2 regions of the Kocuria sp. PD6 genome follow, and region 1 is predicted to be linked to the other one. Evidence: predicted binding sites of a transcription regulator. Region 1 holds the regulator's gene; the other holds the start of a gene.
What was found. The regulator HrcA, encoded in region 1, represses chaperone genes, less so after heat shock. The targets are predictions, from matches to a motif close to TTNGCACTCGNNNNNNNCGAGTGCNAA.
Positions count from the first base shown of each region.

Region 2: groL (chaperonin GroEL) is a predicted target of HrcA. The motif match lies at 1,400-1,426, and genes of this name have one in related genera.

Region 1 covers NZ_JAUZUS010000008.1:47,015-51,223, forward strand. The annotation lists gene Q9R22_RS08975 (16S rRNA (uracil(1498)-N(3))-methyltransferase) at 1-230, opposite strand, end outside; gene dnaJ (molecular chaperone DnaJ) at 227-1,369, opposite strand; gene hrcA (heat-inducible transcriptional repressor HrcA) at 1,424-2,446, opposite strand; gene Q9R22_RS08990 (DUF3097 family protein) at 2,610-3,488, shown strand; gene Q9R22_RS08995 (DUF4870 domain-containing protein) at 3,702-4,133, shown strand; gene hemW (radical SAM family heme chaperone HemW) at 4,139-4,209, opposite strand, start outside.
Region 2 covers NZ_JAUZUS010000001.1:301,629-305,837, reverse strand. The annotation lists gene Q9R22_RS01445 (uracil-DNA glycosylase) at 1-523, opposite strand, end outside; gene Q9R22_RS01440 (DUF3263 domain-containing protein) at 583-807, shown strand; gene Q9R22_RS01435 (hypothetical protein) at 959-1,315, shown strand; gene groL (chaperonin GroEL) at 1,572-3,206, shown strand; gene Q9R22_RS01425 (RNase H family protein) at 3,446-4,209, shown strand, end outside.

The DNA.
Region 1 (4,209 bases):
GCATCGTGGTGGATCTCGTGGACGGTCACGCTCATCCGGTCCTTGGCCCCGGAGTCGAACGTGCACACCGCACGGGTGCCGTGCCCGTCCACGAGGTCCAGGGCCTCCCCCGCGCGCAGGCGCCGCACGGTCACCGCGTGCTTGGCCTCGGGACCTGCGATGTCCAGGACCTCCCCCGGGTGCGCCCGGAAGAGGTCCTCGGCGGGGACGTGGAAGACGGGGTTGGTCACAGGTCGTTGAACCGGTCCCGCAACCGGGAGAAGAACCCACCGGAGTGGTTGGTGTTCACGGTCGTACCGTCCGCTGCTTCCTCACCGCGCAGCTCGGCGAGTTGCTCGAGCAGTTCGCGCTGTTCGGAGGAGAGGTCCTTGGGGGTCTCCACCTCGAAGTGCACCTTGAGGTCCCCGCGGCCCTTGCCCCGCAGGTGGGTGACACCCAGGTCGTCGAGCGTGACGGTCGCACCGGACTGGGTGCCGGGATCGACGTCCACCGTGCGAGCGCCGTCGAACGTCTCGAGGCTCACGGTGGTGCCGAGCGCGGCGGCGGTCATGGGGATACGCAGGCGGGCGTGGAGATCGTCGCCCTCGCGGAGGAAGGTGGGATCGGGGTCCACCTTCAGTTCCACGAAGAGGTCGCCGTTGGGTCCGCCGGCGGTGCCGGCCTCACCCTGGCCGCTCAGGCGGATGCGGTTGCCGGACTGGATGCCGGCGGGGATCTTCACGGTCAGGGGGCGGCGGTCGCGCACGCGGCCCTCGCCGTAGCACTCGTGGCACGGGCTCTCGATGACGGTGCCGAAGCCGTTGCACTGGGAGCACGGGGCCTGGGTGGTGACCATGCCCAGGATGGACTGGCGCTGGTACTGCATGTGGCCGGAGCCGCGGCACATGGTGCACGTCACGGGGCTCGTCCCGGGCTGGCAGCACGTGCCCTGGCACGTGGGGCACACGACGGCGGTGTCCACCGTGATGTCCTTCTCCATGCCGAACACGGCGTCCTTGAGGGAGATCCGCACGTTGATCAGGGCGTCCTGGCCCTGGCGGGTGCGGGACTGGGGGCCGCGCTGGCCACCGGCTCCCGCGCCCTGGAAGAACGTCTCGAAGATGTCGGAGAAGCCGAAGCCCGTGCCGGGGAAGCCCCCGCCGAAGCCGGTGTCCGTGCCGTTCTCGTTGCCTGTGGCGTCGTAGACACGGCGCTTGTCCGGGTCGGAGAGGACGTCATTGGCGTGGGAGACGCGCTTGAACTCCTCGGCGGCCTCGGGTGAGGGGTTCACGTCCGGGTGGAGTTTGCGGGCCTTCTTGCGGTAGGCGCGCTTGATCTCTTCGGCGCTGGCGTCCCGGCTCACGCCGAGGGTTTCGTAGTGATCGCTCACGATGTCGTCGTTTCTTCTTTCGTCGGTTCTACGGTCGAGCGGGGCGGGCGGCGCTCACGTGCGCTCAGCCCCCAGGTTCTTGGACAGGTAGCGGGCCACCGCGCGCACGGAGGCCATGGTCGTGGGGTAGTCCATGCGTGTGGGCCCCACGACTCCCACCTTGGACGCGGCGTGCGGACCGTAACCCGTGGCCACCACGGACGCCTCCGCCAGGGGGTCGTCGCTGTGGTCGGAGCCGATGCGCACCGCGACCCCGCGTTCGTCCTGCTGCATCTCGGACAACAATCGCAGCATGGCCACTTGTTCCTCAAGCGCCTCGAGCACCGGGGAGATGCTCTGCGGGAAGTCCCCGCTGAAGCGCGCGAGGTTCGCGGTCCCGGCCATCACCAGGCGGTGTTCGTCCGACACCGCTGCGAGCACCGCGAGCGCCCCGGTCACCGCGGTCCCGGCGTCGCGCAGTTCCTCGGGCAGGGCCGGGGGCAGGGTCACGGCGGCGTCGGGGACGTCTTCCACGGGCGTGCCGAGCAGGCGTGCGAGCACGTGGGCGCGCAGCTCCAGCAGCTGGGCCTCGGTCAGGGTGACGGGCAGTTCCACGGTGCGTTGGGCCACGCGTCCGGTGGTGGGGATCAGGATCACGAGTACGCGGGCGTCCCCCACGTCCACGAGTTCCACGTGGCGCACGGTGATCCCGGTGCGCACGGGATACTGGATCACGGCCACCTGGTGGGTGAGCTGGGCGAGCAGGCGCACGGTGCGCTCCATGATGTCGTCCAGGTCCTGGGCACCGTCCATGAACACCTGGATCGCGCGGCGCTGGGCGGAGGTGAGGGGCTCCAGGGCTGCGATCTGGTTGACGAACTCGCGGTAACCTCGGTCCGTGGGGATCCGCCCCGAGCTCGTGTGCGGGGCCACGATCAGCCCGTCCTCCTCGAGGGCGGCCATGTCGTTGCGCACCGTGGCGGAGGAGACGGGTAGGCGGTGGCGTTCCACGAGCGCCTTGGACCCCACGGGTTCACGCGAATGGACGTAGTCCTCCACGATGGCGCGCAGGATCTGCGCTCGGCGCGGATGCTCCATGTGTCTCACCTCCCGTTGCTGGTAATTCTGGCACTCAAGAGTTCACAGTGCTAATCCTGGCAGTCCCGGGCCCGTGGGTCAGGGGCCGATTTTGATACGCTCGCGGCTGATTCGCCTGCCCGGCGGCGCGCTCGCGCCGCGGCACGACGTCGAGGAGTCGCCCGTGAACGCATCCGGCTGGTCCTGGGGTCCCCAGGACCTAGGCAGTCCCGACGTCGCCCGCACCGGTGCCGTCTCCCGGGACGTCCCCGTGGCCCGGGACATGGTGCTCGAAGACGTGGAGACCGGGTGGGTGGGCGCCGTCGTGGGCGTGGAGACCATCGGCGGGATGCGCGTGGTGGGTCTGGAGGACCGGCACGGGCGCGTGAAGTCCTTCCCCCTGGGCCCGGGCTTCCTCCTGGACGGCGAACCCGTGCGGCTGGGCCCGCCCGAGACCCGCAGCGCCCCGGCCAAGCCCCGGATCACGCGTTCGGGGTCGGTCGAGGTCGAGAACCTGCGCGCGTCCGTGGCCAAGGAGTCGCGTGTGTGGGTCGAGGGGTACCACGACGCCGAGCTCGTGGCCAAGGTGTGGGGCCACGACCTCGCGGTCGAGGGCACCGTGGTGGAACCCCTGCACGGGATCGACGACCTCCCCTCAGCCATCGCCGAGTTCCACCCCGGCCCGCAGCGTCGGCTCGGGATCCTCGTGGACCACCTGGTCGCGGGCTCCAAGGAGTCCAGGATCGCCCAGGAGGCGCTCGCGGTCCCGGGTGCCCGGGACAACGTGCTCATCCTCGGACACCCCTACGTGGACATCTGGCAGGCCGTGAAGCCCAGCGCCCTGGGGATCCGGGAGTGGCCCGTGATCCCGCGCGGGGTGGATTGGAAGACCGGGATGGCACGCGCGCTGGGCCTACCGCACCGCACACCCCAGGACGTGGGGCGGGCGTGGCAGGCGATCCTTGCACGAGTGAACACGTACGCAGACCTCGAACCGGCCCTGCTGGGCCGCGTGGAGGAGCTCATCGACTTCCTCACCGCCCCGGACGCCGCCGATTCCTGACCCGGGCTGCGCCTGACCTGCGGCGACCCACGACGTCGACGGCGCTCGCAGCCGGTGGTCCACGGCTTCGGTGACCCGCGTTAGCGGTAACCCCCAGCGTGGGTGACGCCTGGCGTCGTCGTCCGGCGCGAGCCACGCGGGAACGACCGTAGGATGGGAGCACCGGCGTCCTCCGACCCGGATGGCTACCGCCCGTGAAAGGCACACCCGCTCGTGACTGACGCTGCTCCCTCCCCCTCCACTCGCTCCGCCGAGACTCCGTTCGAGTCCGTGGCCCCCGTGGCGCAACCCCTGGACGTGTCCCAGGACCGGCAGTGGGCCACCCTCGCCCACCTGGGTGGCGTGGTGGGCGTACTGCCCAGCTACATGATCCACCGGGTGTTCAAGGACCGTGGTCCCTTCACCGCTCAGGAATCCCGGGAAGCCGCCAACTACACCATGCTGCCCACCCTGGTGATCCTCGTGGGCATCGTGCTCTCACTCATCCCGTTCATCGGATGGCTCTTCTCGGTCATCGCCGCCGTGACCTGGCTGTTCCTGGCCATCACCTCCGTGCGCGCGGGCGTGAAGGTCAACCGCGGCGAACCGCACCAGTACCGGTTCAACACCCACCTCTACGACACGTTCGCGGCCCGCAACTCCTGACACGGTCACCAGTCGAGCAAGCGGCGCGTCACGGCGTCGGCCATCAGACGCCCCGCGTCCGTGAGGACCGCGGACC
Region 2 (4,209 bases), on a different contig from region 1:
CGCGGGCGTCGCGACCCCACAGGATGCCGACGAGGGGTTGCTCGCGCGCCCCGAGCGCGCGGATAGCGCACTCCGTGACCGCTTCCCAGCCCTTGCCCCGGTGGGACGCGGGGAAGCCCGCGCGCACCGTGAGGACCCTGTTGAGCAGCATGACGCCCTGCTCGGCCCACGAGGACAGGTCCCCGTGCGCGGGCGGCGTGATCCCCAGATCGGAGTGCAGTTCCTTGTAGATGTTCTGCAGGGACCGCGGGATCGGGCGCACGTCCGGGGCTACCGAGAACGAGAGGCCCATCGCATGGCCCGGGGTGGGGTAGGGGTCCTGGCCCACGATCAGCACCTTGACCGCGGACATCGGCTCGCGAAGCGCGCGGAAGATGTGGTCCCCAGCGGGCAGGGTGTGGTGGCCCTCGGCGTGTTCGGCGCGCAGGAACTCGCCCACGGCCCGGATCTGCGGCTCCACGGACTGCAAGGCACGGGCCCACTCCTCGTTCATGATCTCGTGCAACGGGGGCGGGGTGTTCACGGTGCGACCTCCAGGGCGTGCGGCCTCCGGGTACCGCCCGGAGCGTTAGGGTTGAGCCCATGTCTACCACGGGCGACGGCCTCGACGAGCTCGACCGGGCCATCCTGGACCTGGAGTCCGAGCACTGGAAGTACCGCGGCGCCAAGGAGTCCGCGATCCGCTCCCGCCTGGGGTTGAGCCCCGTGCACTACTACCAGCGGCTCAACGCCCTGATCTCCTCAGAGGCCGCCGCGCGCCACGCCCCCATGCTGATCTCCCGGTTGCGCCGCGCGCGCAATCGCTGAGCGGGTCCCCGGGTGCGCGTGGGATAGTGGGCAGCGCACCGCGGACCCCTGACCGCCGCGGGTCCGGCAGGCGGGGCGCACGCCGTCCCACGGTCCCGGCACCCGCGGGTCGGCGCCCCTGGTCCCACCGTTCGTTGAGGAGAGCCACAGCATGAGCGAGTACCCCCGTGACGAGTTCGACGACGTCCCCGAGGACGGCGCCCGGCAGGGTGCCCACCGGGGCCATAACCCGAATGCCCGAGCGGGGTCCCGGGGCAAGTTCCTGGCGATCCTCGTGGCCGGTGTGCTCGCCCTCGTCCTGGGGGCGGTGGCCTTCGTGAACGCCCCGCGCACGGCCCAGGAAGCGCTCGCCCTCTCCGCCGCAGCCGTTGCGGTGTCCCCTGACGACGACGCCGCGGCCGGTGCCTCCGGGGTCGGTGCCTCTGTGGCCGGTGCCTCCGCGGTGGGTGCCGTGGCGCTCCGGACGGCCGCGAGCGACGTCGTGCCCGGAGCCCCCGCGGCCGCCTGAGCCGCCCGTTCAGCCGGGGACGAAACCTGAGTCCACTGGACGCAGGGCGTTTGCGGTTCCGGCATGACGAGTGCCACTATGGGATTAGCACTCAGTCGCGTGGACTGCTAACCGGGTCCGGTGGTGGTCGCGCGGCGGACGAGTGACATCACGGTGAGGTGGTTGCGGCGCGGTGAGGATCGCGGCGCGGCACCGTCCGTCGCGGGCATCGTGATGACAAGTCTTGTTTGTCAACCGTCCAGGAGGGACGAAACACATGGCAAAGATGATCGCATTCGACGAAGAAGCCCGCCGCGGCCTCGAGCGGGGCCTGAACACCCTCGCCGACGCCGTCAAGGTCACCCTCGGCCCGCGCGGACGCAACGTGGTCCTCGAGAAGTCCTGGGGTGCCCCCACGATCACCAACGACGGCGTGTCCATCGCCAAGGAGATCGAGCTCGAGGAGCCGTACGAGAAGATCGGCGCCGAGCTCGTCAAGGAAGTCGCCAAGAAGACCGACGACGTCGCCGGTGACGGCACCACCACGGCCACCGTGCTGGCCCAGGCCCTCGTGAAGGAAGGCCTGCGCAACGTGGCCGCCGGTGCGGACCCGCTGTCCCTCAAGCGCGGCATCGAGAAGGCCGTGGCCGCGGTGACCGAGCAGCTGCTGTCCTCCGCCAAGGAGATCGAGACCGAGGAGGAGATCGCCGCGACCGCGTCCATCTCCGCCGCGGACCCGGAAATCGGCAAGCTCATCGCCGAGGCCATGGAGAAGGTCGGCAAGGAAGGCGTCATCACCGTCGAGGAGTCCAACACCTTCGGGCTGGACCTCGAGCTGACCGAGGGCATGCGCTTCGACAAGGGCTACCTCTCCGGTTACTTCGTGACCGACGCCGACCGTCAGGAAGCCGTCCTCGAGGACCCCTACATCCTGATCGTCAACTCCAAGATCTCCGCCGTGAAGGACCTGGTCCCCGTGCTCGAGAAGATCATGCAGGCCGGCAAGCCGCTGCTGATCATCGCCGAGGACGTGGACGGCGAAGCGCTCGCCATGCTCGTGCTGAACAAGATGCGCGGGGCCGTGAAGTCCGTGGCCGTCAAGGCCCCCGGCTTCGGTGACCGCCGCAAGGCGCAGCTCGCGGACATCGCGATCCTCACCGGCGGCCAGGTCATCACCGAAGAGGTGGGCCTGTCCCTCGAGTCCGCCACGATCGACCTGTTGGGCCAGGCCCGCAAGGTCGTGGTGACCAAGGACGAGACCACCATCGTGGACGGTGCCGGTACGCAGGAGGAGATCGAGGGCCGCGTGGCCCAGATCCGCGCGGAGATCAACAACTCCGACTCCGACTACGACCGCGAGAAGCTGCAGGAGCGCCTGGCCAAGCTGGCCGGCGGCGTGGCCGTCCTCAAGGCGGGTGCCGCCACCGAGGTCGAGCTCAAGGAGCGCAAGCACCGCATCGAGGATGCCGTGCGCAACGCCAAGGCCGCCGTGGAGGAGGGCATCGTCGCCGGTGGTGGCGTGGCCCTGATCCAGGCCGGTGCCAAGGTCTTCGAGTCCCTCGGCCTGTCCGGGGACGAGGCGACCGGTGCCAACATCGTCAAGGTCGCGATCGACGCACCGCTCAAGCAGATCGCGCTCAACGCCGGGCTCGAGCCGGGCGTCGTCGTGGACAAGGTGCGCGGGCTCGAGACCGGGTGGGGCCTCAACGCCGCGACCGGCGAGTACGAGGACCTCATGGCCGCGGGCATCAACGACCCCGTCAAGGTGACCCGTTCCGCCCTGCAGAACGCGGCGTCCATCGCCGGGCTGTTCCTGACCACCGAAGCCGTGGTCGCGGACAAGCCCGAGCCCGAGGCCGCCGGTGCGGGCGCGGGTGCCGATCCCATGGGTGGCATGGGCGGCATGATGTGATCTCGCTCTTCTGAGTGAGTTCCGCCCGGCCCACGGGTGGACATCCCGGGAACCCCGGGGACACCTGCTGTCCCCGGGGTTCTCGCATCTCCGGGAGTGCTCGCGCACCCGGGTGCTCTTCGCGCGCCCGGGTGGTGCCCCCGGGGCGGTCCGCTGAACCGCGGACCAATGCGAGACCGGGTGATCGCCTACCAGCGGCGGTGGTTCAACGTGTCGGGAGGTTTTGCGAGGATGAGCGCATGACGATCATCGCTTCCGCGGACGGCTCCGCACTCGGCAACCCCGGACCCGCGGGGTGGGCCTGGTACATCGATCCCACCTCGTGGCGCGCGGGGGGTTGGGCCCACGGGACCAACAACATGGGCGAGCTCACCGCGGTGCTCGATCTGCTCCGCTCCACCCGGCACCGCGCGGACGAACCGCTGCGGGTGCTGTGCGACAGCCAGTACGTGATCAACTCGGTCACCAAGTGGATGCCGGGCTGGAAGAAGAAGGGCTGGAAGAAGCGCGACGGCAAACCCGTGCTCAACGTGGAGATCATGAAGGCGCTGGACCGCGAGCTCTCCGGTCGGGACGTCAGCTTCGAGTGGGTCAAGGGGCACGCGGGTCACGAGCTCAACGAGGCCGCGGACGAGCGCGCCCGCGCCATGGCCACGGCCTACCAGTCCGGCACCGCGCCGGAGGACATGCCCGCGGGGCCGGGCTTCCGGGACGACGCGGGCCGCGGAATCGAGGCGGGAGACGTGGAACCGGATCTTTTCTCCGCGTGGGCCTCCCCGGAGGACCTCCCGGCGGGTCACGCTGGGTCCACGGAATCCACGGAATCCACGGACTCCAACGGCACCCCCGAGCATCTCATCTCGGACGCGGCCTCGCGTGAGGCCACGGTCCTCGGCCGCGGGAATGCTCCCGGTGGACCGGGGGAGTCCCTGCACCCCGACCTGGTGTGCGTGGACCGGCGAGGTGCCACGACAGCCCCCGAGTCCGTGCTGAGCATCGTCGA